Regions from separate parts of the Isoptericola dokdonensis DS-3 genome, predicted to be linked through region 2. Evidence: riboswitches for the same ligand, from Rfam matches in the RefSeq annotation. Region 2 holds a riboswitch; each other region holds the start of a gene.
What was found. Region 2 has a riboswitch for cyclic di-AMP ahead of I598_RS15380 (C40 family peptidase). Riboswitches for the same ligand answer to the same signal wherever they lie in the genome.
Positions count from the first base shown of each region.

Region 1: linked by a shared signal. The riboswitch ahead of I598_RS11855 (M15 family metallopeptidase) and the one ahead of I598_RS15380 (C40 family peptidase) in region 2 are both predicted to bind cyclic di-AMP.
Region 3: linked by a shared signal. The riboswitch ahead of I598_RS10345 (C40 family peptidase) and the one ahead of I598_RS15380 (C40 family peptidase) in region 2 are both predicted to bind cyclic di-AMP.

Region 1 covers NZ_CP014209.1:2,538,319-2,545,806, reverse strand. The annotation lists rRNA gene I598_RS11870 (16S ribosomal RNA) at 1-89, shown strand, start outside; rRNA gene I598_RS11865 (23S ribosomal RNA) at 620-3,733, shown strand; rRNA gene rrf (5S ribosomal RNA) at 3,844-3,960, shown strand; cyclic di-AMP (ydaO/yuaA leader) riboswitch at 4,158-4,312, shown strand; gene I598_RS11855 (M15 family metallopeptidase) at 4,522-5,430, shown strand; gene I598_RS11850 (hypothetical protein) at 5,535-6,386, shown strand; gene I598_RS11845 (AAA family ATPase) at 6,516-7,488, shown strand, end outside.
Region 2 covers NZ_CP014209.1:3,353,221-3,360,708, reverse strand. The annotation lists gene I598_RS15390 (universal stress protein) at 1-194, opposite strand, end outside; gene I598_RS15385 (C40 family peptidase) at 356-1,168, opposite strand; cyclic di-AMP (ydaO/yuaA leader) riboswitch at 1,172-1,356, opposite strand; gene I598_RS15380 (C40 family peptidase) at 1,609-2,391, opposite strand; cyclic di-AMP (ydaO/yuaA leader) riboswitch at 2,394-2,568, opposite strand; gene I598_RS15375 (metal-dependent transcriptional regulator) at 2,701-3,399, opposite strand; gene serC (phosphoserine transaminase) at 3,506-4,633, shown strand; gene I598_RS15365 (MFS transporter) at 4,665-5,954, opposite strand; gene I598_RS15360 (class I SAM-dependent methyltransferase) at 6,011-6,748, opposite strand; gene I598_RS18195 (methyltransferase domain-containing protein) at 6,748-7,488, opposite strand, start outside.
Region 3 covers NZ_CP014209.1:2,216,269-2,223,756, reverse strand. The annotation lists gene I598_RS10355 (pectinesterase family protein) at 1-258, opposite strand, end outside; gene I598_RS10350 (right-handed parallel beta-helix repeat-containing protein) at 678-2,489, shown strand; gene I598_RS10345 (C40 family peptidase) at 2,586-3,437, opposite strand; cyclic di-AMP (ydaO/yuaA leader) riboswitch at 3,436-3,584, opposite strand; gene I598_RS10340 (septum formation family protein) at 3,948-4,646, opposite strand; gene I598_RS10335 (exodeoxyribonuclease III) at 4,672-5,487, opposite strand; gene I598_RS10330 (SDR family NAD(P)-dependent oxidoreductase) at 5,518-6,288, shown strand; gene pyrE (orotate phosphoribosyltransferase) at 6,326-6,901, shown strand; gene I598_RS10320 (HAD-IIA family hydrolase) at 6,906-7,488, opposite strand, start outside.

The DNA.
Region 1 (7,488 bases), 810 kb from region 2:
GGGGGGAGTGGTCGAAGGTGGGACCGGCGATTGGGACTAAGTCGTAACAAGGTAGCCGTACCGGAAGGTGCGGCTGGATCACCTCCTTTCTAAGGAGCACGTGGCCCTGGTGGTCGCACCGGTGTTGCTCGCCCGTTCGGGTGGGTGCTGGTGGGATCGTTCAGCTGGGGTCCATGCAGGCTGCTCGAGGCGCCGTTCGTGCGTCTGGTGGCTGCTCTGGGTGGAACATTGACCGTACGGTCCCGTTCGTGGGCCGGCTCGCGAGTACGCCGCTGCGCTGCCCTTCGGGGTGGGTGGGTGGTTGGAAAGTCGGGTCGGTGTCGTGAGTGGGGTCGGGAGAGCACACTGTTGGGTCCTGAGGCAACCGGCCATGGGTCGGGGGTTTCACGACGCGGGTCGTCGGTGGGTGTCATACCGCCTGGCTGCTGCAGGGTCTTCGCACCGGAAGGTGTGGGGCTTCTGGTGGTGGTGGGGTTGGTGGCGTCCGCGCCGGCGGGTTCGTCCGTTGCTTGAGAACTGCACAGTGGACGCGAGCATCCCAGATGTTCAAAGACGCATCACTTCCTCTTGCGAGGTGGTGAGGCGTTTTCTTGGATTTCTGTAGCATATTTGTAGTGTGTGCCGAAGTTTTTAAGGGCACACGGTGGATGCCTTGGCACTAGGAGCCGAAGAAGGACGTGGTAGCCTGCGATAAGCCTCGGGGAGTTGGCAAACGAGCTGTGATCCGAGGGTGTCCGAATGGGGGAACCCGGCCAGGGTCATGCCTGGTCACCCTCGCCTGAATATATAGGGCGAGTGGAGGGAACGCCGGGAAGTGAAACATCTCAGTACCGGCAGGAAGAGATATTCCGTGAGTAGTGGCGAGCGAAAGCGGATGAGGCCAAACCGTGCGCGTGTCAAGCTGTCAGGCGTTGCGCGTACGGGGTTGTGGGACCTTCTGGAGGAATCTGACAGTTCTTCAGCCAGTAAGAAAGCCGTGTCATAGTCGAACCGCATTGAAAGGCGGACCGTAGAGGGTGTGAGTCCCGTAGACGAAATGGTGCGGCCTGGTGGAGGGGATCCCAAGTAGCACGGGGCCCGAGAAATCTCGTGTGAATCTGGCAAGACCACTTGCTAAGCCTAAATACTACCTAGTGACCGATAGCGGACAAGTACCGTGAGGGAAAGGTGAAAAGTACCCCGGGAGGGGAGTGAAATAGTACCTGAAACCGTGTGCCTACAATCCGTCGGAGCCTCCCTAGCAGGGGTGACGGCGTGCCTTTTGAAGAATGAGCCTGCGAGTTAGTGCTCGGTGGCGAGGTTAACCCGTGTGGGGAAGCCGTAGCGAAAGCGAGTCCGAACAGGGCGATTCAGTCGCCGGGTCTAGACCCGAAGCGAAGTGATCTAGCCATGGGCAGGTTGAAGCGCCGGTAAGACGGCGTGGAGGACCGAACCCACTTAGGTTGAAAACTGAGGGGATGACCTGTGGTTAGGGGTGAAAGGCCAATCAAACTTCGTGATAGCTGGTTCTCCCCGAAATGCATTTAGGTGCAGCGTCACGTGTTCCTTACCGGAGGTAGAGCTACTGGATGGCCGATGGGCCCCACCAGGTTACTGACGTCAACCAAACTCCGAATGCCGGTAAGCCAGAGCGTGGCAGTGAGACTGCGGGGGATAAGCTTCGTAGTCGAGAGGGAAACAGCCCAGACCACCGGCTAAGGCCCCTAAGCGTGTGCTCAGTGGGAAAGGATGTGGAGTTGCACAGACAACCAGGAGGTTGGCTTAGAAGCAGCCACCCTTGAAAGAGTGCGTAATAGCTCACTGGTCAAGTGATTCCGCGCCGACAATGTAGCGGGGCTCAAGTACACCGCCGAAGCCGTGGCACTCACACTTTGCCCAGCACAGACTTGATCTGTGTTCAGGCGTGTGGGTGGGTAGGGGAGCGTCGTGTGGGCAGTGAAGCCGCGGAGTGATCCAGCGGTGGAGACCACACGAGTGAGAATGCAGGCATGAGTAGCGAATGACGGGTGAGAAACCCGTCCGCCGAATGACCAAGGGTTCCAGGGCCAGGTTAATCCGCCCTGGGTAAGTCGGGACCTAAGGCGAGGCCGACAGGCGTAGTCGATGGACAAGGAGTTGATATTCTCCTACCGGCGAAGAACCGCCCATACCGAGCCCGGTGATGCTAAACGCCCCAAGGGCAGCACAGTGGTCTTCGGACCACACCGCTGCCGGCGGCGCGTGACCCGAACCGGTAGTAGGTAAGCGTATTAACAGGGGTGACGCAGGAAGGTAGCCCGGCGTGGCGATGGTAGACCACGTCCAAGGCCGTAGCCCGCTTCGTAGGCAAATCCGCGAAGCACCAGGGTGAGAGCTGACAGTGACCGCGTATGCGGGAAACGGGTGATCCTATGCTGCCAAGAAAAGCCTCGACGCGAGGTTCTAGCCGCCCGTACCCCAAACCGACTCAGGTGGTCAGGTAGAGAATACCAAGGCGATCGAGATAATCGTGGTTAAGGAACTCGGCAAAATGCCCCCGTAACTTCGGGAGAAGGGGGGCCTGATCCGTCAACACCCTAGCGGTGGGACGCGGTGAGGGCCGCAGAGACCAGGGAGAAGCGACTGTTTACTAAAAACACAGGTCCGTGCTAAGTCGCAAGACGATGTATACGGACTGACGCCTGCCCGGTGCTGGAAGGTTAAGAGGACGGGTCAGCTTCGGCGAAGCCCAGAATTTAAGCCCCAGTAAACGGCGGTGGTAACTATAACCATCCTAAGGTAGCGAAATTCCTTGTCGGGTAAGTTCCGACCTGCACGAATGGCGTAACGACTTCTCCGCTGTCTCAACCGCGAACTCGGCGAAATTGCACTACGAGTAAAGATGCTCGTTACGCGCAGCAGGACGGAAAGACCCCGGGACCTTTACTATAGCTTGGTATTGGTGTTCGGTGCGGTTTGTGTAGGATAGGTGGGAGACTATGAAACCCGCGCGCCAGCGCGAGTGGAGTCGCCGTTGAAATACCACTCTGACCGCATCGACCATCTAACCTCGGTCCGTGATCCGGACCAGGGACAGTGCCTGGTGGGTAGTTTAACTGGGGCGGTTGCCTCCCAAAATGTAACGGAGGCGCTCAAAGGTTCCCTCAGCCTGGTTGGCAATCAGGTGTCGAGTGCAAGTGCACAAGGGAGCTTGACTGTGAGACCGACAGGTCGAGCAGGGACGAAAGTCGGAACTAGTGATCCGGCGGTGGCTTGTGGAAGCGCCGTCGCTCAACGGATAAAAGGTACCCCGGGGATAACAGGCTGATCTTCCCCAAGAGTCCATATCGACGGGATGGTTTGGCACCTCGATGTCGGCTCGTCGCATCCTGGGGCTGGAGTAGGTCCCAAGGGTTGGGCTGTTCGCCCATTAAAGCGGCACGCGAGCTGGGTTTAGAACGTCGTGAGACAGTTCGGTCCCTATCCGCTGCGCGCGCAGGAAACTTGAGAAGGGCTGTCCCTAGTACGAGAGGACCGGGACGGACGAACCTCTGGTATGCCAGTTGTTCCGCCAGGAGCACCGCTGGTTCGCTACGTTCGGAAGGGATAACCGCTGAAAGCATCTAAGCGGGAAGCCTGCTTCAAGATGAGGTTTCCAACAGAACTATTCTGTGAAGGCACCCAGCTAGACCACTGGGTAGATAGGCCGGAAGTGGAAGACAGGACCAAAGACTGTCGCAGCTGACCGGTACTAATCAGCCAACAACTTCACACACACTCCTTGCATGCACGCGTCCACTGTGCGGTTCCCGAGAAACGGGCACCACCCACACCACCCCCTCAGACCAAGGGGACCGGTGTGGAACCCGAACAACTCGACAACGTTACGGCGGTCACAGCGTAGGGGAAACGCCCGGTCCCATCCCGAACCCGGAAGCTCAGCCCTACAGCGCCGATGGTACTGCCCTGGAGACGGGGTGGGAGAGTAGGACGCCGCCGGACACCCTTCACAAACAGGCCCCCCAACCACCAGGTTGGGGGGCCTGCTTGCCTTGCCCGGCGGGCCACCCGAAGACCGACGTTCCTGCAGGTCAGGAGCTCTCGTGATCTGTTCGTGACATTTCCCGCCGGACGGGATAGTGTCCAGTGACCCCTCGGGCACGAGGGGCATCCGGGCGGGCGCCGAGCCCTGTCGCCGCTCCGGATCTCCGACGTACGAACGACAGGGGCGGGGGAACCACTTCCGGACACTGCGGTGTCCTCGGGGTGAAGTCGTGCGGGATTCGTCCCGCCGGCCGGGTCAGTCTCCGACCCGAACCCGACAGCTAACTTCGTGGGCGCCAGGAGATACTGCATGCCGATCCGTTCTTGCGGGCGCCTTCTGACGCCCCGCCTGTCCGACGCCACCGCGAGCATCCCGTCGTCGGCTTCGCACCACCGCCCCTCCTGCGCCGTCCCGATGCGCCGCCTGCCCTCGGCAGGCGCTCGGTGACCCGGGCGACGTCGCCGATCGACGCCCGCCCGCCCGCGTCGTCAGGTGCCGCTCCTGTCACCACCGCGCCCATGACGCGCGCCGAGATGGCGCGCAGCCGAGGTCGGCACTTCGCCGAGCCGGCTCGACGTCGCCGGCGCCCGGGGCCGACCTGGTCCTCCCTCGCCCCGACGAGCTGGCGCCTGAGCGTCGGCGTCGGCCTGGCGGTGACGATGGCCACCACGACGGGGCTTGCCGCCGCCTCCGGCACGCCGGTCCCGCTGCTCAGCAGCGCTCCCGACGGTTCGGAGCCCGTCGTCGACACCGCGGGCACCGGGCTGGGCATCGACGTCGCGCACGCCGCGACGCTGCTCGCCGACCGTGACCAGCCCGCGTCACGGGGCTCGTCCGCCACCCGTGGCGAGATCGGCGCCCGTGACGCCTCCGCGTCACGCAACGGCGCGCGAACCGTGCCCGGTGGCGTCGTCGTCGCGGCGGACGCGACGCTGCCCGCGGAGAAGGTGGAGGTGGACGTCGAGTCCGCGCCCGAGCCGCCGGTGCTGCCGGGCTGCGACGGCGTCGCGACCGGCGCCGGCACCAACGGCAACATCTCCCTGAGCGAGATGTGCGTCCTGTGGGACGGCGGGCCGTCGATCCGTGCCGACGCCGCCGTCGCCCTGGCCCGGCTCAACCAGCAGTACCGGGCCGTGTTCGGCGAGGACATGTGCATCACCGACGGTTACCGCAGCTACAGCCAGCAGGTCGCGACCAAGGCGGCCAAGGGATACCTCGCCGCGACGCCCGGCACGTCGAACCACGGCTGGGGCCTCGCCGTCGACCTCTGCCCCGAGACGTACTCGGGCGACCGGTGGTCGTGGCTCGCGGCGCACGGCCCCGCCTACGGCTGGGACAACCCGGACTGGGCGCGCGCCGGCGGTTCGAAGTACGAGCCGTGGCACTGGGAGTTCACCGCGGCGGTCGCCGTGCAGAACGGCTCCTGAGGTCGCAGCCGCCCCGGGACGCAGCAGGTCCCGGGGCGGACGCTCTCATGAAGTCCTCATCTGTTGCTGGCAGGGTGGGGTGGTCCGCCGACGGAAGGATCGCCATGTCCAAGTTCTCGAAGATGCTCAAGGTCGCCCAGCAGGTCGTCGACGCGCAGGGATCGTCGCGGCAGCAGGGTTCCGGTCCGTCGCGGTCCGGCGCGAGCTCGGGATCGTCCCTGCGGTCGACGATCGAGAACGCCGTCGCGTCGTTCGGTGGCGGATCGAGGCCGCAGGGCCCCGCGACGCCGCCGACGCAGCGCGCGTACCCGGCGTCGACGGGGGGCCACGCGCAGCAGTCGGCGCCCTCGCAGGTGTCGGACGCCGACCGGCGTGCCATCGCCCGCTACGACTACCTGATGCAGACCGCGGACCCGCACCAGGTCGAGCAGATCCATGCCGACGCGTTCGCCCGGCTGACACCCGCGCAGCGGGAGGCCGTGCGGGACCGGATGCAGACCGACCTCCCGCCGCACGAGCAGCCCCGCTCGGCGGACGTCGCCGACCTGTCGCGGGCCGCGGCGCGCACCGAGGCGCGGCGGCCGGGGTCGATGCGGTCGGTCCTCGCGAAGGTCGGTGCGGGCGGCGCGGCGGCAGGCGTCGCCGTCGGAGCGGTCGGGGTGCTCGGCGTCGTCGCGGCGGGGGCCGCGGTGAGCAGCGTCGCGGGGCCGTTGCTGGCGGAGGCCGCGAACCTGGGCGTCGACCTCGACGCCCTGGCGGCGGGGGTGGACGTCGAGGGTCTCGTGGCGGGTGCCTCCGACCTCGGCGTCGACGCGCTGGGCGACGTCGGTGCCGGGCTCGACGGCGTCACGACGGCCGCGGAAGGCACCCTGGGCGGTCTCGGCGACACCTTCTCCGAGGCCGGCGGGTCGCTGTCCGACCTCGCGCGCGGGCTGGATCCGCGCGACCTCTTCTGACCGACCGGAAGCGTCGGAGCGTGGGCCGGGGGCGTCGCCGCTGGTCGGGACGCCCGCATCTGGGCATCCTTCCAGGTGAGAAGGCTGATTGCCCGCGCGTGACAGGTCAGTGGGCCCTATCCTCAGACCGTGCACGGCAGCACCGGCGGCCTGCTGGGCCGTGACGACGAGCGGCGACGGATCGCCGACGTCCTCGGTGCTGCCCGGAACGGGCGTGGTAGCGCTCTCCTCCTGCTGGGGGAGCCGGGCGTCGGCAAGTCGTCGCTGCTGGCCGACGCCGTGCAGGACTCCGGGTTCGACGTCGTGCGGGCGGACGGGTACGAGGCAGAGTCCTCGATGCCGTACGCCGCGGTGCAACGTGTCGTCGGACGCCTGGACGGGCATCTCGACGCGCTCCCGGAGCGGCAGGTCGCACCCCTGCTCGTCGCGTCGGGCCGCGCCGACGGGCCCCCGCCGGACCGGTTCCTCGTCGGCCTGGGCGTGCTCAGCCTGCTCGCGGCCGCGGGCGACGCGCACCCCGTGCTGTGCGTGATGGACGACGCGCACGACCTCGACGCGGAGAGCCTCGACGTCCTGGCGTTCGTCGCCCGCCGGCTGGGCGCGGAGCACGTGGCCCTGCTGCTCGCAGGACGGGTCGAGAGCGGGCTCGAGCAGCGGCTCGCCGGGATGCCCGTGCTCGAGGTCGGTGGTCTCGCGCCCGAGCCCGCCGCTGCGGTCCTCCACCGCGCGGCGGCCACGCCCTTCCCGCCGACGATGACCGCCGCCATCGTGCGTGCCACGGGCGGCAACCCCCTCGCCCTCACCGACCTCGCCGCCGACCCCCTGCTGCGCGAGCTGGACGGGCTGGGGCTCGGCCCGGAGCCGGTGCCGATCGGCCGTCATCTCGAGGCGCACTACCTGCGCCGTGTCATGCACACGTCCGCTGCCGTGCAGGGCTGGCTGCTGCTCGCCGCCGCCGACTCGTCGGGCGACCCGCGGCTGCTCGCCGAGGCCGCGCCGCGGTGCGGGGTCGAGGTCGCCGACGGCGAGGCGGCGGAGGGGGCCGGCCTGGTGGTCCTCGATCCGGGCGTGCGGTTCCGGCACCCGCTGGTGCGGTCGGCCG
Region 2 (7,488 bases):
TCGGCGATCGCCGTGTCGTCGAGGGCGGCGTACCCGCCGTCCAGGGACGCGGCGGTGAAGGACGGGAGCGAGTAGCTGCACACGACGTGGATGCCCCAGCCCACGCGTTCCGCGTAGGCCGCGGCCCAGTCGAGGGCGTGCAGGCTCGCCGGGGATCCGTCCACCCCGACCAGAACCACCTCAGGACGTGTCATCTCGCGCCTCCCGTCGTGTCCGGACCTCGACGTCCGATACAGCCTGGTTCAAGAGTAGCGAAAGCAGGGCGAAAGGCGTAGCAAAGCATCCGAGGGCGTGTGACACGACGACGCCTCGGCACCTGTCGAGGTGCCGAGGCGTCGGACGGTGCGCGGGGGTGTCAGCCGACGACGCGGAGGAAGACCGGGCTGGACTGCCAGAGGCTGGACTGGCGGACGGTCCAACCACCGGGGCGGGTGGCCTCGACCTGCTGGCCGCCGCCGGCGTAGATCGAGATGTGGCCCGGGGACCAGATGAGGTCGCCCGGCTGGGCCTCGGACTGCGAGACCACGGACACGTTGCTCGCGCTGCGGATCGCGCTGGACGAGTGCGGCAGCGAGACGCCGAGCTGGGCGTACACGTAGGTGACCAGACCCGAGCAGTCGAAGCCGGACGGCGAGGAGCCGCCGACGACGTACGGGACGCCGATATACCGCGCGGCGATGGAGACGGCCTGCGAGCCCCGCGAGCCGTTGGAGGCGACGGGCGTCGAGGTCTCGGACTCGGTCTCGGTCGCGGTGGACGAGGACGAGGAGATGTCGGTGCGCTCGGACGACCGCGACGGGGCCACGGTGCGCTCGATGACGGGCTCCGGCTCCGGGGCGGCCTTGATCTCAACCTTCTTGACGGCCTTCGGCGTGACCTTCTCGACGTCGATCTTCGCCTCGGCGGCGACCGTCACGACCGGCGCGGACTCCAGGGCCTGGCGGGCCTGGTCGGTCAGCGCACCCAGGTCGACGGTGCTGAGCTTCTTCGCGGCGTCCGCGTCGACCGGGGCGGCGTGCGCAGCGGTGGCGCCACCGATGGTCGAGACCAGGAGGCCACCGGCAGCGGCGGCGACGGCGACCCGTCGACCGGCGGCACCGGCAGGAGCAGCCATGAGGGGCCGGCGTGCGGCGCGGTGCCGTCCGCGCGTGGTGGTGCGTGCGTTCAACAGTTTTCCTCTCCCGTCGCCTACGAGGTCAGCTGTCGGGTTCGGGTGGGAGAAATCACCCGGCCGTCCAGGGCTCGCGCCCTGACCGGCTTCACCCCGAGGACACCGTCTCCGATGCCCAGAATTGGGTCCCCCGCTCCTGCCATGGGTTCCGTCTCCCCGACCGGTGGCAGGACTCGGCGTCCGGTCGAGAGTCGGAGGAGTGCTCCACCGACGGATGAACGGTATCCGATCGGCGACCCGATGTCACGTTTCGATCACGGCTTCGTGACCGACGATCTCCCGGGCCCTGGATCCGGCCGGTGCGCGGCCTCTGCGGCACGGCCGACGAGGCGTCGCGGCGCGCCCGGAGCGGCGTCCACGCCGCGCCCGGAGGGACGGTGAAGGGCCCGGTCCGCACGGGTGCGGACCGGGCCCTTCGGCGAGCGGAGCTGGCCGACTCAGCCGACGCGGATGAACGTCGGGTTGGACTGCCAGATGCTGCGGAACTGGATCGTCTTGCCCGGGCGGGGGGCGTCGATCTGCGTGTTGCCGCCCGCGTAGATCGCGATGTGGCCCGGCGTCCAGATGAGGTCGCCCGGCTGGGCGTCGGCGCGGGACACGACCGTGCCGGCGTAGCGCTGGTCCGAGGACGACCGCGGGAGCGAGACGCCGACCTGCGCGAAGACGTACTGCGTGAAGCCGGAGCAGTCGAAGCCCGACGGGGTGGAGCCGCCCGACACGTACGGGACGCCCACGTAGCGCGACGCGACGGAGATGACGGACGACCCGACGGCGGACGCCGGGGCCGAGGAGGTCTCCGCCGGCGCCTCGGTGGACGCCGAGAGGTCGGTGCGCTCGGAGGACCGCGACGGCGCCACGGTGCGCTCGACGACGGGCTCCGGCTCCGGAGCGGCCTTGATCTCGACCTTCTTGACGACCTTCGGCGTGACCTTCTCGACGTCGATCTTCGCCTCGGCGGCGACCGTCACGACCGGCGCGGACTCCAGGGCCTGGCGGGCCTGGTCGGTCAGCGCACCCAGGTCGACGGTGCTGAGCTTCTTCGCGGCGTCCGCGTCGACCGGCGCGGCGTGCGCAGCGGTGGCGCCACCGATGGTCGAGATCAGGAGGCCACCGGCGGTGGCCACGACGGCGGCACGGCGGCCGGCGGCAGCGGCGGTCGGCGCGGCCATCAGCGGACGGCGTGCGGCACGATGCTTGCCACTCGTGGTGCGAGCAGTCATGGTCTACCTCTCCGGTCGCCTACGAGGTCAGCTGTCGGGTTCGGGTGGGAGAAATCACCCGGCCGTCCAGGACTCGCGCCCTGACCGGCTTCACCCCGAGGACACCGTCTCCGATGCCCGGAATGGGTCCCCCGCTCCTGCCATACGGTCGTCCGTGGGAACCGGGACGGTGGCAGGACTCGGCGTCCGACCCGGCACCCGCCCAGGACACCCCGGGCGAGCGAGTCCGACCGTACCGGAACCGGCCAGCGATGTCACGTTCCGGTCACGCCCGGTTCGACCGGGTCCGTCCCCGGCCGACCGGGGCGTTCAGGCCCGGGCGACGAAGAGGTGCTTCGCCAGGTCGTCGGGCAGCTCGAGGGCCTCGTCGCCCTCCACGGCCTGCACCACGTAGTCGTCGCCGGAGCGCTGCGCGGTGATCCGCACGCCGGGCAGCAGCCCGACGCCCGCCAGCCGGGCGAGGAACTCGTCGTCGACCTGGACGGGCTCGGCGATGCGCTGCAGCACGATGGTGCCGCCGTCGGGCCGGTTCGCCAGGTACGACGGCAGCGACTGGACGCCGTCCAGGAACGGCACCTCCTCGTACTGCTCCCCCAGCTCGGACAGCCCGGGGATCGGGTTGCCGTACGGGTCGTGGTGCGGGTGGTCCAGGAGCGTGACGAGGCGACGCTCCACGAGGTCGCTCATGACGTGCTCCCAGCGGCACGCCTCGTTGTGGACGTGCTCCCAGTCGAGCTTGATGACGTCCGTCAGCAGCCGCTCCGCGAGACGGTGCTTGCGCATGACGCGGGTGGCCTTCGCCTGGCCCGCGTCGGTGAGCTCGAGGTGGCGGTCGCCCGTGACGATCACGAGGCCGTCGCGCTCCATGCGCGCGACCGTCTGGGAGACGGTCGGGCCCGAGTGCCCGAGACGCTCCGCGATCCGGGCGCGCAGCGGCGGGATGCCCTCCTCGCCGAGCTCGTAGATCGTCTTGAGATACATCTCGGTGGTGTCGATCAGGTCGGTCACGTCCACTCCCGTCTTGAGGCCCGGGCCTAGTCTATTCGCACCCGCCCTGCTCGCCGTGCCCGGCAGCGGGCGGCGCTGGCCACACACCGCGAGCCCCGGAGCCGACATGACCCTGCACATCCCCGCGTCGCTGCTGCCCTCGGACGGCCGGTTCGGCTCCGGCCCGTCCAAGGTCCGGGTCGGTCAGGTCGACGCGCTCGTCGCCGCGGGCGACCCGGCCCGCCCGGTGCTCGGCACGTCGCACCGGCAGGCACCGGTCAAGGACGTCGTGCGGCGCGTGCGCACGGGCCTCGCCGAGCTCTTCGACCTGCCCGACGGCTACGAGGTGGTGCTCGGCAACGGCGGGTCGACGGCGTTCTGGGAGGTCGCCACCGCGTCCCTCGTGCGCCGCCGCGCGCAGCACGCCGTCTTCGGCGAGTTCGGCGGCAAGTTCGCCGCCGCCACCCGGCGCGCCCCCTTCCTGCTGGACCCCGAGGTCGTCGAGGTCGCCCCCGGCGGGGTCGCCCGGCTGACGCCGTCCGACGACGTCGACGTCTACGCCACGCCCCACAACGAGACGTCCACCGGCGCGATGGCGCCCGTGGTCCGGCCGGCGCAGGGCGACGCCCTCGTCCTCACCGACGCCACCTCGGGCGCGGGCGCGCTGCCCGTGGACCTGCGGGAGACCGACGTCTACTACTTCGCCCCGCAGAAGGTCTTCGGCGCCGACGGCGGTCTGTGGCTCGCGCTGTGCTCCCCCGCCGCGCTGGAGCGCGCCGCCGAGGTCGAGGCGTCCGGCGGCCACCGCTGGGTGCCGGAGTTCCTGTCCCTGACCACGGCCGCGGCCAACTCCCGCCAGTACCAGACCCTCAACACGCCCGCCGTGGCGACCCTCGTCATGCTGGCCGACCAGGTCGAGTGGCTGCTCGGCCAGGGCGGGCTCGACTGGTCCGTCGCCCGGAGCCGGCGGTCGGCCGAGCTGCTGTACGGGTGGGCCGAGGCCCGCGAGTGGGCGACGCCCTTCGTCACCGACCCCGCCGAGCGGTCCACCGTCGTCGGGACGATCGACCTCGACGACGCCCTGGACGCCGACGCGGTCGTGCGGCGCCTGCGCGACGCCGGCGTGCTCGACGCCTTCCCGTACCGCAAGCTCGGCCGCAACCAGCTGCGCGTGGGGATGTTCCCGTCCGTGGAGCCGGACGACGTCGCCGCGCTCACCGCGTGCGTCGACCACGTCGTCGAGCACCTCGGCTGAGCACCCGCCCGGGCGGGCTCCCGCCGTCGGGTCAGGCGGCCTTCGCCACCTCGACGGCGGGAGCGTCCAGGTAGACGATCTCGAGGTGCGGGCGACGGCGCACGCGGTAGCGCAGCGTGACCCGCCAGCTCCGCATCGCCCAGATCGTCGCGCCGACGGCCACGGCGAACGTCGCCGCCGAGCCCAGCAGGATCGCCCAGCGCGGGCCGAACGCCTCGCCCACCCAGCCGACGATCGGCGACCCGATCGGCGTCGCGCCGAGGAACACCATCATGTAGAGCGCCATCACGCGCCCCCGCATGACCGGGTCGACGGACGTCTGGATCGTGGAGTTCGCGGCCGTCATCATCGTCAGGGACGCCAGCCCCACCGGGATGCAGGTGAGCACGTAGCCCAGGTAGGTCGGCATGAGCGCGTTGACCGCCGTGGCGACCGCGAACGCGAAGGCCGAGCCGATGACCAGCCGCACCCGCGGCCGGTCGCGGCGCGCGGCGAGCAACGCGCCGGCGAGCGACCCGATCGCCAGGACCGAGCCGAGCAGGCCGAACTCGCCGGCGCCGCGGTCGAACTCGACGCGGGCCATCATCGCGGACGTCAGCTGGAAGTTGAGGCCGAACGTCGACACGACCGCCATGACGACCATGATGACGACGATGTCGGACCGGCTGCGGACGTAGCGCACGCCCTCGCGGATCTGCCCCTTGGCGCGCGGTGCGCGCGGCCTGGCCCACATCAGCGCCGGCTTCATCAGCCCGACCGCCGCGATGGTGGCCGCGAACGTCACGCCGTTGATGACGAACACCCAGCCGGACCCGACCGCGGCGATGAGCAGCCCGGCCGCACCGGGACCGACCAGCCGCGCGGCGTTGAACGACGCGCTGTTCAGGCCCACCGCGTTGGCGAGCCGCTCGGGCGGCACCAGCTCGGCGACGAACGTCTGCCGGACGGGGTTGTCGAACGCCGTGGCGACGCCCAGGGCGAGCGCGAACCCGTACACGTGCCAGAGCTGCACCTCGCCGGAGAGCACGAGCGCGCCCAGGGCGAGCGCGAGGAAGCCCATGGCGCCCTGCGTGCACATCAGCAGGCGGCGGCGCGGCAGCCGGTCCGCGAGGAGGCCCGCCCACGGACCGATCAGCAGGAACGGCAGGAACTGCAGCGCGGTGGTGATGCCGACGGCGACGCCCGACTCGTCGGTGAGCTCGGTGAGGACCAGCCAGTCCTGCGCGATGCGTTGCATCCAGGTGCCGACGTTGGCGACCAGCGCAGCACCGAACCACATCCGGTAGTTCGGGTACTTGAGGGAGGAGAAGGTCGCACTCATCTGCCCGGGGCAACAACGGAGGCCCCGGATCTGTTCCCGCCGTCCGGAAGGTGCCCTCAGGCGGGCAGCGTGCCCCACGCGACGAGCGCCGGACCGGTGCGCGGCAGGGCGCGCTGCGCGACGCGGAACGGCCACGTCCCGGCGGCGACGACGGCTCCCTGCACGGCCGACGACGGCTGGAACAGGCGCCCGGAGCGGGCGGTGCGCTCCTGGGTGGTGGTGCCGTCGGCCGCCAGCCGACGGCGTGCCACCCGGTTGCGGACCGACTCGAGCACGAACCCGAGGGGCGCGCCGTAGAGGCGGCCGCCGACGTCGGTCAGCCCGGCGTCGGCGAGGAGCGCACGCATCTGCGGCGGGTCGTAGCGACGGAAGTGCCCGACGGCGGTGTCCATGGGCCCGAACCTCGCCTGCCACGCGGGCGTGGACACGAGGACGAGCCCGCCGGGGCGGAGCTGCCCGAGCCAGGACGCGAGCGCGCCGGCGTCGTCGTCGACGTGCTCCAGCACCTCGAACGCGCAGAGCACGTCGTAACCGCCCGGCAGGTCGGCCGTCTCGACCGACCCGTGCACCACGGTGCCGGGCAGCCCCGCCGCGGTGAGCCGGGCGGTCGCCACGGCGGCACTGTCCCCGTCGAGCTCGACGCCCGTGTAGTCGTGCCCCGCGGCGGCGAGCCGCACCCCGACGGAGCCCTGCCCGCAGCCGACCTCCAGGACGCGGGACGCGGGCGGGAACAGCCGCCGCGTCACGTCCCAGCGCAGCGCACCGAACGGGGTCAGGGGTGGGAGCGTCGCCATCAGGTGCCTCCAGCGGGGTCGGCGGGGTGAACGGTGGAACGGTCGGCGGGGGCGTGCGCGACGGCGACCAGGCCGGTGCCGTGGCGCGGCAGCGCGCGCTGCCACAGCCGGAACGGCGCGACGCCGACGGCCACCAGCGCCCCGACGGCACGCGACGACGGCTGGAACCGGCGTCCGCTGCTCGCGGTCTGGGCGGCGAGGGCCGCGGCGTCCGCCGGGTCCGCCGCGCCCGGCCGGGCGGCAGCCGCGGCCCGCTCCCGACGCCGGGCCAGCGGGTTGCGGACCGCCTCCAGCAGGTAGCCGAGCGGCGCGTCGTAGCAGCGCACGTCGACGTCCACGAGCCCGGCGTCCCGGAGCCGGGCGGCGAGGTCGGCGGGGTCGTAGCGGCGGTAGTGCCCGGCCAGCACGTCCCACGGCCCGAACCGGTCCGGCCACGCCGGGGTGGACAGCAGCAGCATCCCGCCGGGACGCAGGCGCGCGGACCAGTCGGCCAGCGCGGCGGCGTCGTCGTCCACGTGCTCGACCACCTCGAACGCGCACACGACGTCGAACCGCTCGTCGGGGCCGAGCACGGCGTCGCCCCCGTGCAGGACCCGGGCGGCAGGATCGACACCGGTGACGCGTGCCGCCGCCGTCCGCCACGACGTCTCGTCGAGCTCGACGGCCGTGTAGTCGTGGCGGGCGGCGATGCGCATGCCGACGGCGCCCTGGCCGCAGCCGATCTCCAGCACGGACGAACG
Region 3 (7,488 bases), 1.1 Mb from region 2:
GCCGTTGAGGGGTTCGAGGGCGAACTGCTGCCAGGTGTCGCCGCTGCAGCTCCACTGCTGGAGCTGGGCGGAGTTGTCCTTCGAGCCGGCGACGACGTCGAGGCAGTGGCCGCTGCGGGCCACGGTGATCTGGTAGGTGCCGGCGGGTGGTGCTGCGGTGGCGGTGGTGGTGGTGCCGATGGCGAGGCCGGTGGCCAGGACGGTGGCGGCGGTCGTGACGGCGGCGAGCCGTCGCCGGCGGGAGCGGGTGTCGGTCATGTCCGACGGTCCTTCCTCAGGGCGTGGCGGACCGGTGCGGTCCACCGCCCGCGTCGTCGCGGGCCACGAGGTAGACGTCGGACGGATGACCTCGACAACACTTTTCCAACGATGGATGGGCGCTAGCATCCTGCGGGGTCCGACGACGTGGACGGACGGAGGAGGGTGCATGGACGGGACGACCGAGCTGGTGGTCCGGGCGCAGGACGGTGACCGTGCAGCCCTGGACGAGCTCCTGGGCAGCCATCTGTCGTTGGTGCACGGCGTCGTCGCGCGTGCCATGGGCGACGACGGCACCTGCCGCGCCGACGTCGAGGACGTCGTCCAGGAGACCATGCTGCGGGTCGTGACGTCGCTCGGGGTCCCTGCGCGAACCCGACCGGTTCCGGTCCTGGGTCGTCGCCGTCGCCTACCGGCAGATGCAGGACCACCACCGTGCGCGGCGCCGCCGGGCCGTCCCGCAGGACCCCGTCGTCACCGCGGCGATCCCCGACGACGCGCCGGACCCGGCCGACATCGCCTCCGCCGGTGCCGTCGCCGACGACGGACGGCGCGGGCTGGCTCTCGCCGCCCGATGGCTGGACCCGGCCCACCAGGCGGTCCTCGGCCTGTGGTGGGCCGAGGCGTGCGGGCAGCTCGGGCGCGCGGACCTCGCCCGCGCGCTCGACGTCGGCCGCCGCCACGCCGCCGTGCGCGTCCAGCGGATGCGCGGACAGCTCGACGTCGCCCGCGGGATCGTCGCCGCGCTGGACGCCGCTCCGCGCTGTGCCGACCTCGCCCGCACCGCCACGGGCTGGGACGGCACCCCCTCCCCTCTGTGGCGCAAGCGCCTGGACCGTCACGTGCGCCGCTGTGACACCTGCCTGAGCGCGTCCGCCGCGCTCGTTCCCCCGGAGCGCCTCGTCCCGGCGCTGGGCCTGCTGCCCGTGCCGGTGGCGCTCTCGACGTCCGTGCGGGAGCTGAGCGCGTCCCCGCCGGTCGCCTCCGGGGCCCCTGTCGGCTGGTGGCAGGGCTGGGTGGAGCCGGTGCGCGACGGCTGGGAGGCGATCGTCGCCCGACCGGCGGCGGCGGTCACCGCGGTCGCCCTCACGGTCGGCGGCGGGGCGACGGTGACGACGGTCGTGATGTCCCCGGAGCGGCCGCCGGCGGTCGTCGTGGCGAGCACGCCGTCGCCGGACGCCCGCGACCGTCCGCCCGAGACCTCCTCGTCGGAGCCTTCGCACGAACCTGTCGCGCCGAGCCCCGCCGAACCGGTGGAACCCCCGCCGGACGGGACGACGCGCGGTGTGGTGACCGCGGACCTCTACGTCGCGCCCGACGGCTCGGACGCCGCGGACGGCAGCTGGGCCAGGCCGTTCGCCACGGTGGCGCACGCGGTCGAGGTGGTCCGCCCGGGCCAGACGGTCGCGGTGCGCGGCGGCACGTACGTCGTGGACGAGCCCCTGCGACTCACGACCGACGGGGCACCGGGCGCCCGGATCGTGCTGTCCGGCTACCGCGACGAGCTACCGGTGCTCGACCTCGGGCAGGTGCCGGCCGACGAGTGGCCGATCGTCCAGGACGCCGATCACTGGACGGTCGGCAGCCTGGAGATCCGGGGCTCCCGGAGCCACGGGTACGTGTGCCTGTCCTGCGCGGCCTCCGTGTTCGAGCACCTGGACGTGCACGACAACACCCGCTCGGGGCTCGAGCTGAGGGGCGAGGGCACCCGAGACAACGTGGTGCGCGACAGCGCGTTCCACCACAACCACGACGACTCGGCGGGCGGCTCCGCCGGGATCGGGCTCGGCGTGAAGTTCGGGTCGGGGGAGGGGAACGTCGTGATGCGGAACCGGTTCTTCGAGAACGCGGACGACGGCGTCGACCTCGGGGACTTCGGCAGTGCGGTGACCCTGCGGGACAACGAGTCGTACGGCAACGGGTTCGACCGGTGGGGGATCGCCGGCTGGCAGGGCAACGGCGGCGGCTTCACGCTCGGCGGCGGCGACGACCCGCCGGCGGTGGCCCACGTCCTGGTCGGCAACGTGGCGTGGGGCAACGGGCACCACGGGTTCACCGACGGCGGTAACCGGGGGGCGCTCCTGTTCGCGGGCAACGTCGCCCGTGACAACGGCGGGGCCGGGTACTTCCTCGCCGACGCCGCGGCCGTGCTCGACGGGGACGTCGCGACCGGCAACGACGTGCCGGCGAAGCTGGGGGACGCCGTCGTCGGCGACGTCGCCGCGCCCTGACCGCCGGGGGCGTCCGGAGCGCCGGAGCCTGCGACGACGAACGGGCGGCAGGCGCACCCGGGGGGTGCGGCCTGCCGCCCGTTCGTGGCGGAGCCGTCAGACGCGGATGAACGTCGGGTTGTCCTGCCACATGCTGCGCTTGACGACGCCGGTGCGCGGGTTGCCGGCCTCGATGACCTTGCCCTTGCCGGCGTAGATGGCGACGTGGCCCGGCGTGTAGACGATGTCGCCGGGGCGCGCGGCGGAGCGCGAGACGCGGTGGCCCACGCTGCGCTGCGCCGACGACGAGCGCGGCAGGTTCTTGCCGGTCGCCTTCTTGTACACGTACGACGTGAAGCCGGAGCAGTCGAAGCCGCGGGGGCTGGAGCCGCCGTACACGTAGCGCGAGCCGATGTAGCGGTGCGCGACGGAGACGACCTTGGCGCCGGAGGTCTTCTTGGCCTTGACCTTCACGGTGCGGTGCTTGGTGACGTCCGCCAGCCCGGTGGAGGCTGCGGCGTCGGCGACGATGCGGATCTTGTTGCGGCCGACGTCGTACTTGCCCCACGTCGGGCGGAAGCGGGCGACGCCGTTGGCGTTGAGCTTCTTGACGGCGACCTTCTTGCCGTCGATGAAGACCTTGGCGCGGCCCTTGACACCGTCGCCGGCGCGGGTGGCCTTGACGGTGTAGACGGGGCGCGTCTTGGCCTTGCCCTTGGTCCCGGTCTTGCGGGAGACCGTGATCGAGACGCGGGGGGTGGGCTTCTTGGCGGTCACCACGGTGCCGCCGAGGGCCTGCACGTTCGTGGCGTTGGCGCCGGCGGGGGCCGCGGAGGCGGACTGCGCACCGGCGACGAGGGTGCCGCCGGCGAGGGCGGCGGTCAGCGACATCGCGAACGCTGCACGGCGAAAACGGCGATGGCTGTCGGTGGCGGCGTGCGGGCGCGCGCCGGTGAGGGCGTGGGTCATCGTCTACCTCTCCAGCCTGCGAGATGAGCTGTCGGATTAGGCCGAGAAGTGTTGGCCTGCCGTCCAGGGACGGCTTCACCCCGAGGGCGACCGTGAGGTCGCCCGGATGTGGTTCTCCCGCTGCTGCCGTGAAGGTTTGTCAGGCGACCGTCCGCCGGCAGCACTCGGCTTGCGGATCGGTGCATCGCCACGCAGGGACGCGGTGCGACCCGGGCACGCTAGCCAGCGTGGACCGCGAGGTCACAATCAGATAACGGCGAGTCGTGGATGCTTTCCTGGAGAAGATGTGAAGGAACTCGTCCGGAGGGCGAAAAGCCGCAGGTCCGGCATGTCCGTCCCGGGCGGACGGACGCGGGCGAAAGGGCGGTCGTTTTGCCCGGAATGCCGGATCGCCGCCGGCCGGGTCGTCCGCCGACGGGGGCCGTCCGTGCAGGTCAGCGCGGCACCTTCACAACTCGCGTGGCGCCCGCGGCCCCGACCTGCCCCCAATGTCGCCCGGGTCACACCCGATCACTCGAGCAGGTCGCCCGGCAACGGCGTCGCGGACGTCGCGAGGCACAGTCCCGCCCGGTCCCCGTCCGCCCACGACTCCGCCGTCGGCGTCCACACCGAGAACGTCAGGTCCGCCGGGACGGTTCCCCGTGCCTGCGGCCCCAGCAGGTCGGCCGTGCACGACCGTGCCGCCGTGCGAGCCAGGACGTCCTCGCCCGGCCACACGGCCTCGGGGGCCGAGTCCGTGCGGCCCACCACCTGCGCACGGTGCTCGTCGTCGCACGGCACCACGTCGACCGTCGTGACCGGGGACGACTCCGGCACCGTCGCCAGGCACGACCCGAGGACCAGCTGCACCGCGTTGACCCGTGCCGGCGCGGTCACGTCGGCGGACACGGGCTCCCAGGCCCGCTCGCGGGCGCTCGACACCAGCCACGAGACCCCCGCGGCGACCCCCACGACCAGCACCACGGCGGTCAGCACCCCCGCGACCCACCAGCGGGCCCGCCGTCGGGCAGCCGCCCGCTCCGCCGCCGTCGGACCACCTGGCGCGCCCCAGCGGCCGCCGTGCACCGCCGGGTCCGGGTGCGCGACGACGTCGGGCACGACGCGGGCGCCGTCCGGGCCGCCCGTGATCGGTGCGGGAACGGGGCCGGTCCCGGCCGGGACCGCCGGACCCGGGGAGGCGAAGCTCGGCTCGTCGGGGCGCTCGGTCATGGCCACAACCTATCCGGGCGGACCGCTACCGGGGACCCGGCCCCGCCGCCACGTCGAGCACCACCGGCACGTGGTCGCTCGCCCCCTTGCCGCGGCGCTCGTCGCGGTCGATCGTCACCCCCGTGACCCGGGCCGCGAGCGCCTTCGACGCGTACGCGAAGTCGATCCGCAGCCCCTTGTCGCGGGGGAACGCGAGCTGCTGGTAGTCCCAGTAGGTGTACGTGCGCTCCGCCGGCAGGTGCTCGCGGGTGACCTCCGTGAACCCGGACGCGGCGAACGCCTCGAACGCCTCCCGCTCCGGGGCCGACACGTGCGTGTGCCCCTCGAACGCGGACACGTCCCACACGTCCGTGTCGCGCGGGATCACGTTCCAGTCGCCCAGCAGCCCCAGCGGCAGGTCCGGCTCCGCCGCCACCCACTCCTGCGCCCGGGCCCGCAGCGCCGCCAGCCACTCGAGCTTGTACGCGTAGTGCGGGTCCGTCAGGGTGCGGCCGTGCGGCACGTACAGCGACCACACGCGCACGCCGCCGCACGTCGCCCCCAGCGCCCGCGCCTCCAGCGCCGGGTCCACGCCCTCCTTGCCGAACAGCGGCTGGCCGCCGAAGGACGTCTCCACGTCCTCCAGCCCCACCCGGGACACCACCGCCACCCCGTTCCACTGGTGGTACCCCGTCACCGCCACCTCGTACCCCGCGGCGGCGAACGCCTCCGTCGGGAACTGGTCGGCCCGGCACTTGGTCTCCTGGATCGCCAGCACGTCCGTGCCGGAGCGTTCCAGGAAGGCCAGCACCCGGGGCAGACGGGTGCGGACGGAGTTCACGTTCCAGGTCGCGATGCGCACAGGCGCACCCTAGGGCTCTAGAGTGCCGACATGGGAACCGCGCTCGTCACCGGCGCCACCGCCGGCCTCGGACTGGAGTTCGCCTGGCAGCTCGCGACCGCCCGGCACGACCTCGTGCTGGTCGCCCGCGACGCCGCCCGGCTGGAGCAGGTCGCCGCGCAGGTCCGCGCGGCCGCCGGCGTGCGGGTCGAGGTGCTGCCCGCCGACCTCTCCGTGCCCGACGACGTCGCCCGGGTCGCCGCCCGGCTCGCCGTCACCGGTGCCGGGCCCGACGACGCCCGACCCGTCGGCCTGCTCGTCAACAACGCCGGCTTCGCCACCGCCCAGCACTTCGTCGACGGCGACCTCGAGGTCGAGCTGCGCGCCGTGGACGTCATGGTGCGCGCCGTAGTGGAGCTGAGCCACGCCGCCGTCACGCAGATGACCGCCCGGGGGCGCGGCGCCGTCCTCAACGTCGCGTCCGTCGCGGCCCTCACCGCGGGTGGCACCTACGCCGCCGCGAAGGCGTACGTGCGGTCCTTCACCGAGGGCCTCGCCGTCGAGCTCGCCGGCACCGGCGTCACCGCCACCGTGCTGTGCCCCGGGTTCACCCGCACCGAGTTCCACGACCGCGCCGGGCTGTCCATGTCGTCCGTCCCGGACGCCGGCTGGCTCGACGCACCGTTCGTCGTCGCGGCGGCGCTCGCGGACGTGCGTCGCGGCATCGTCATCTCGACGCCGTCCGCCCGGTACAAGGCGGCCTCGGCCGTGCTGCGCGTGCTGCCGCGCTCGGTCGTGCGTGCCATCGGCCACTACCGCTGACGGCGGCGGGCCCGGGCGTGACCGTAGGCTTGGCGGCATGACCTCCGACTTCTCCCCGACCCCCCGCGAGCAGCTCCGTGACCTCATCGCGGAGCTCGCCGTCGTGCACGGCAAGGTGACCCTGTCGTCCGGCAAGGAGGCCGACTACTACGTCGACCTGCGCCGGGTCACCCTGCACCACCGGGCCGCGCCGCTCATCGGGCACGTGCTGCTCGACCACCTGGAGGAGGCCGGGCTCGGCACCGCCGAGGTCGACGCCGTCGGCGGCCTGACCCTCGGCGCCGACCCGATCGCCACCGCCCTGCTGCACGCCGCGGCGTCGCGGGGGCAGGACCTCGACGCGTTCGTCGTGCGCAAGGCCGCCAAGGCGCACGGCATGCAGCGTCAGATCGAGGGCCCCGACATCGCCGGGCGCAAGGTCGTCGTCCTGGAGGACACCACGACGACCGGCGGCTCGCCGATCACCGCCATCGAGGCGGCGCGTGCCGCGGGCGCCGAGGTGCTCGCCTGCGCCACGATCGTCGACCGTGCCACCGGGGCGGGCGAGAAGATCGAGGCCCTGGGCGTGCCGTACCACTACCTGTACGACCTCGCGGACCTCTCGCTGGCCTGACCCGTCAGACCCGCTCGATGAGGTCCGCGATCGAGTCGACGACGTGCGACGGCCGGAACGGGTGCCGATCGACCTCGTGCGCGGCGGTGGACCCGGTGAGCACGAGGAACGTCTCCAGCCCGGCCTCGATGCCCGCGACGACGTCGGTGTCCATGCGGTCGCCGATCATGGCGGTGGCCTCGGAGTGCGCGTCGATGCGGTTGAGGGCGGAGCGGAACATCATCGGGTTGGGCTTGCCGACGTAGTACGGCTGCCGTCCGGTGGCCGCGGTGATCATCGCGGCCACCGCACCGGTGGCGGGCAGGGGCCCCTCGGCCGACGGGCCGGTGGTGTCGGGGTTGGTCGCGATGAACCGCGCTCCGTCGCGGACGAGACGCACGGCCCGGGTGATCGCCTCGAACGAGTACGTGCGCGTCTCGCCGAGCACGACGTAGTCGGGGCCGGTGTCGGTGAGGGTGTACCCGGCCTCGTGCAGCGCGGTGGTGAGGCCGGCCTCGCCGATGGCGTAGGCGGAGCCGCCGGGCACCTGGTCGGCGAGGAACGTCGCGGTCGCCATGGCGGAGGTCCAGATCGACTCCTCGGGGACG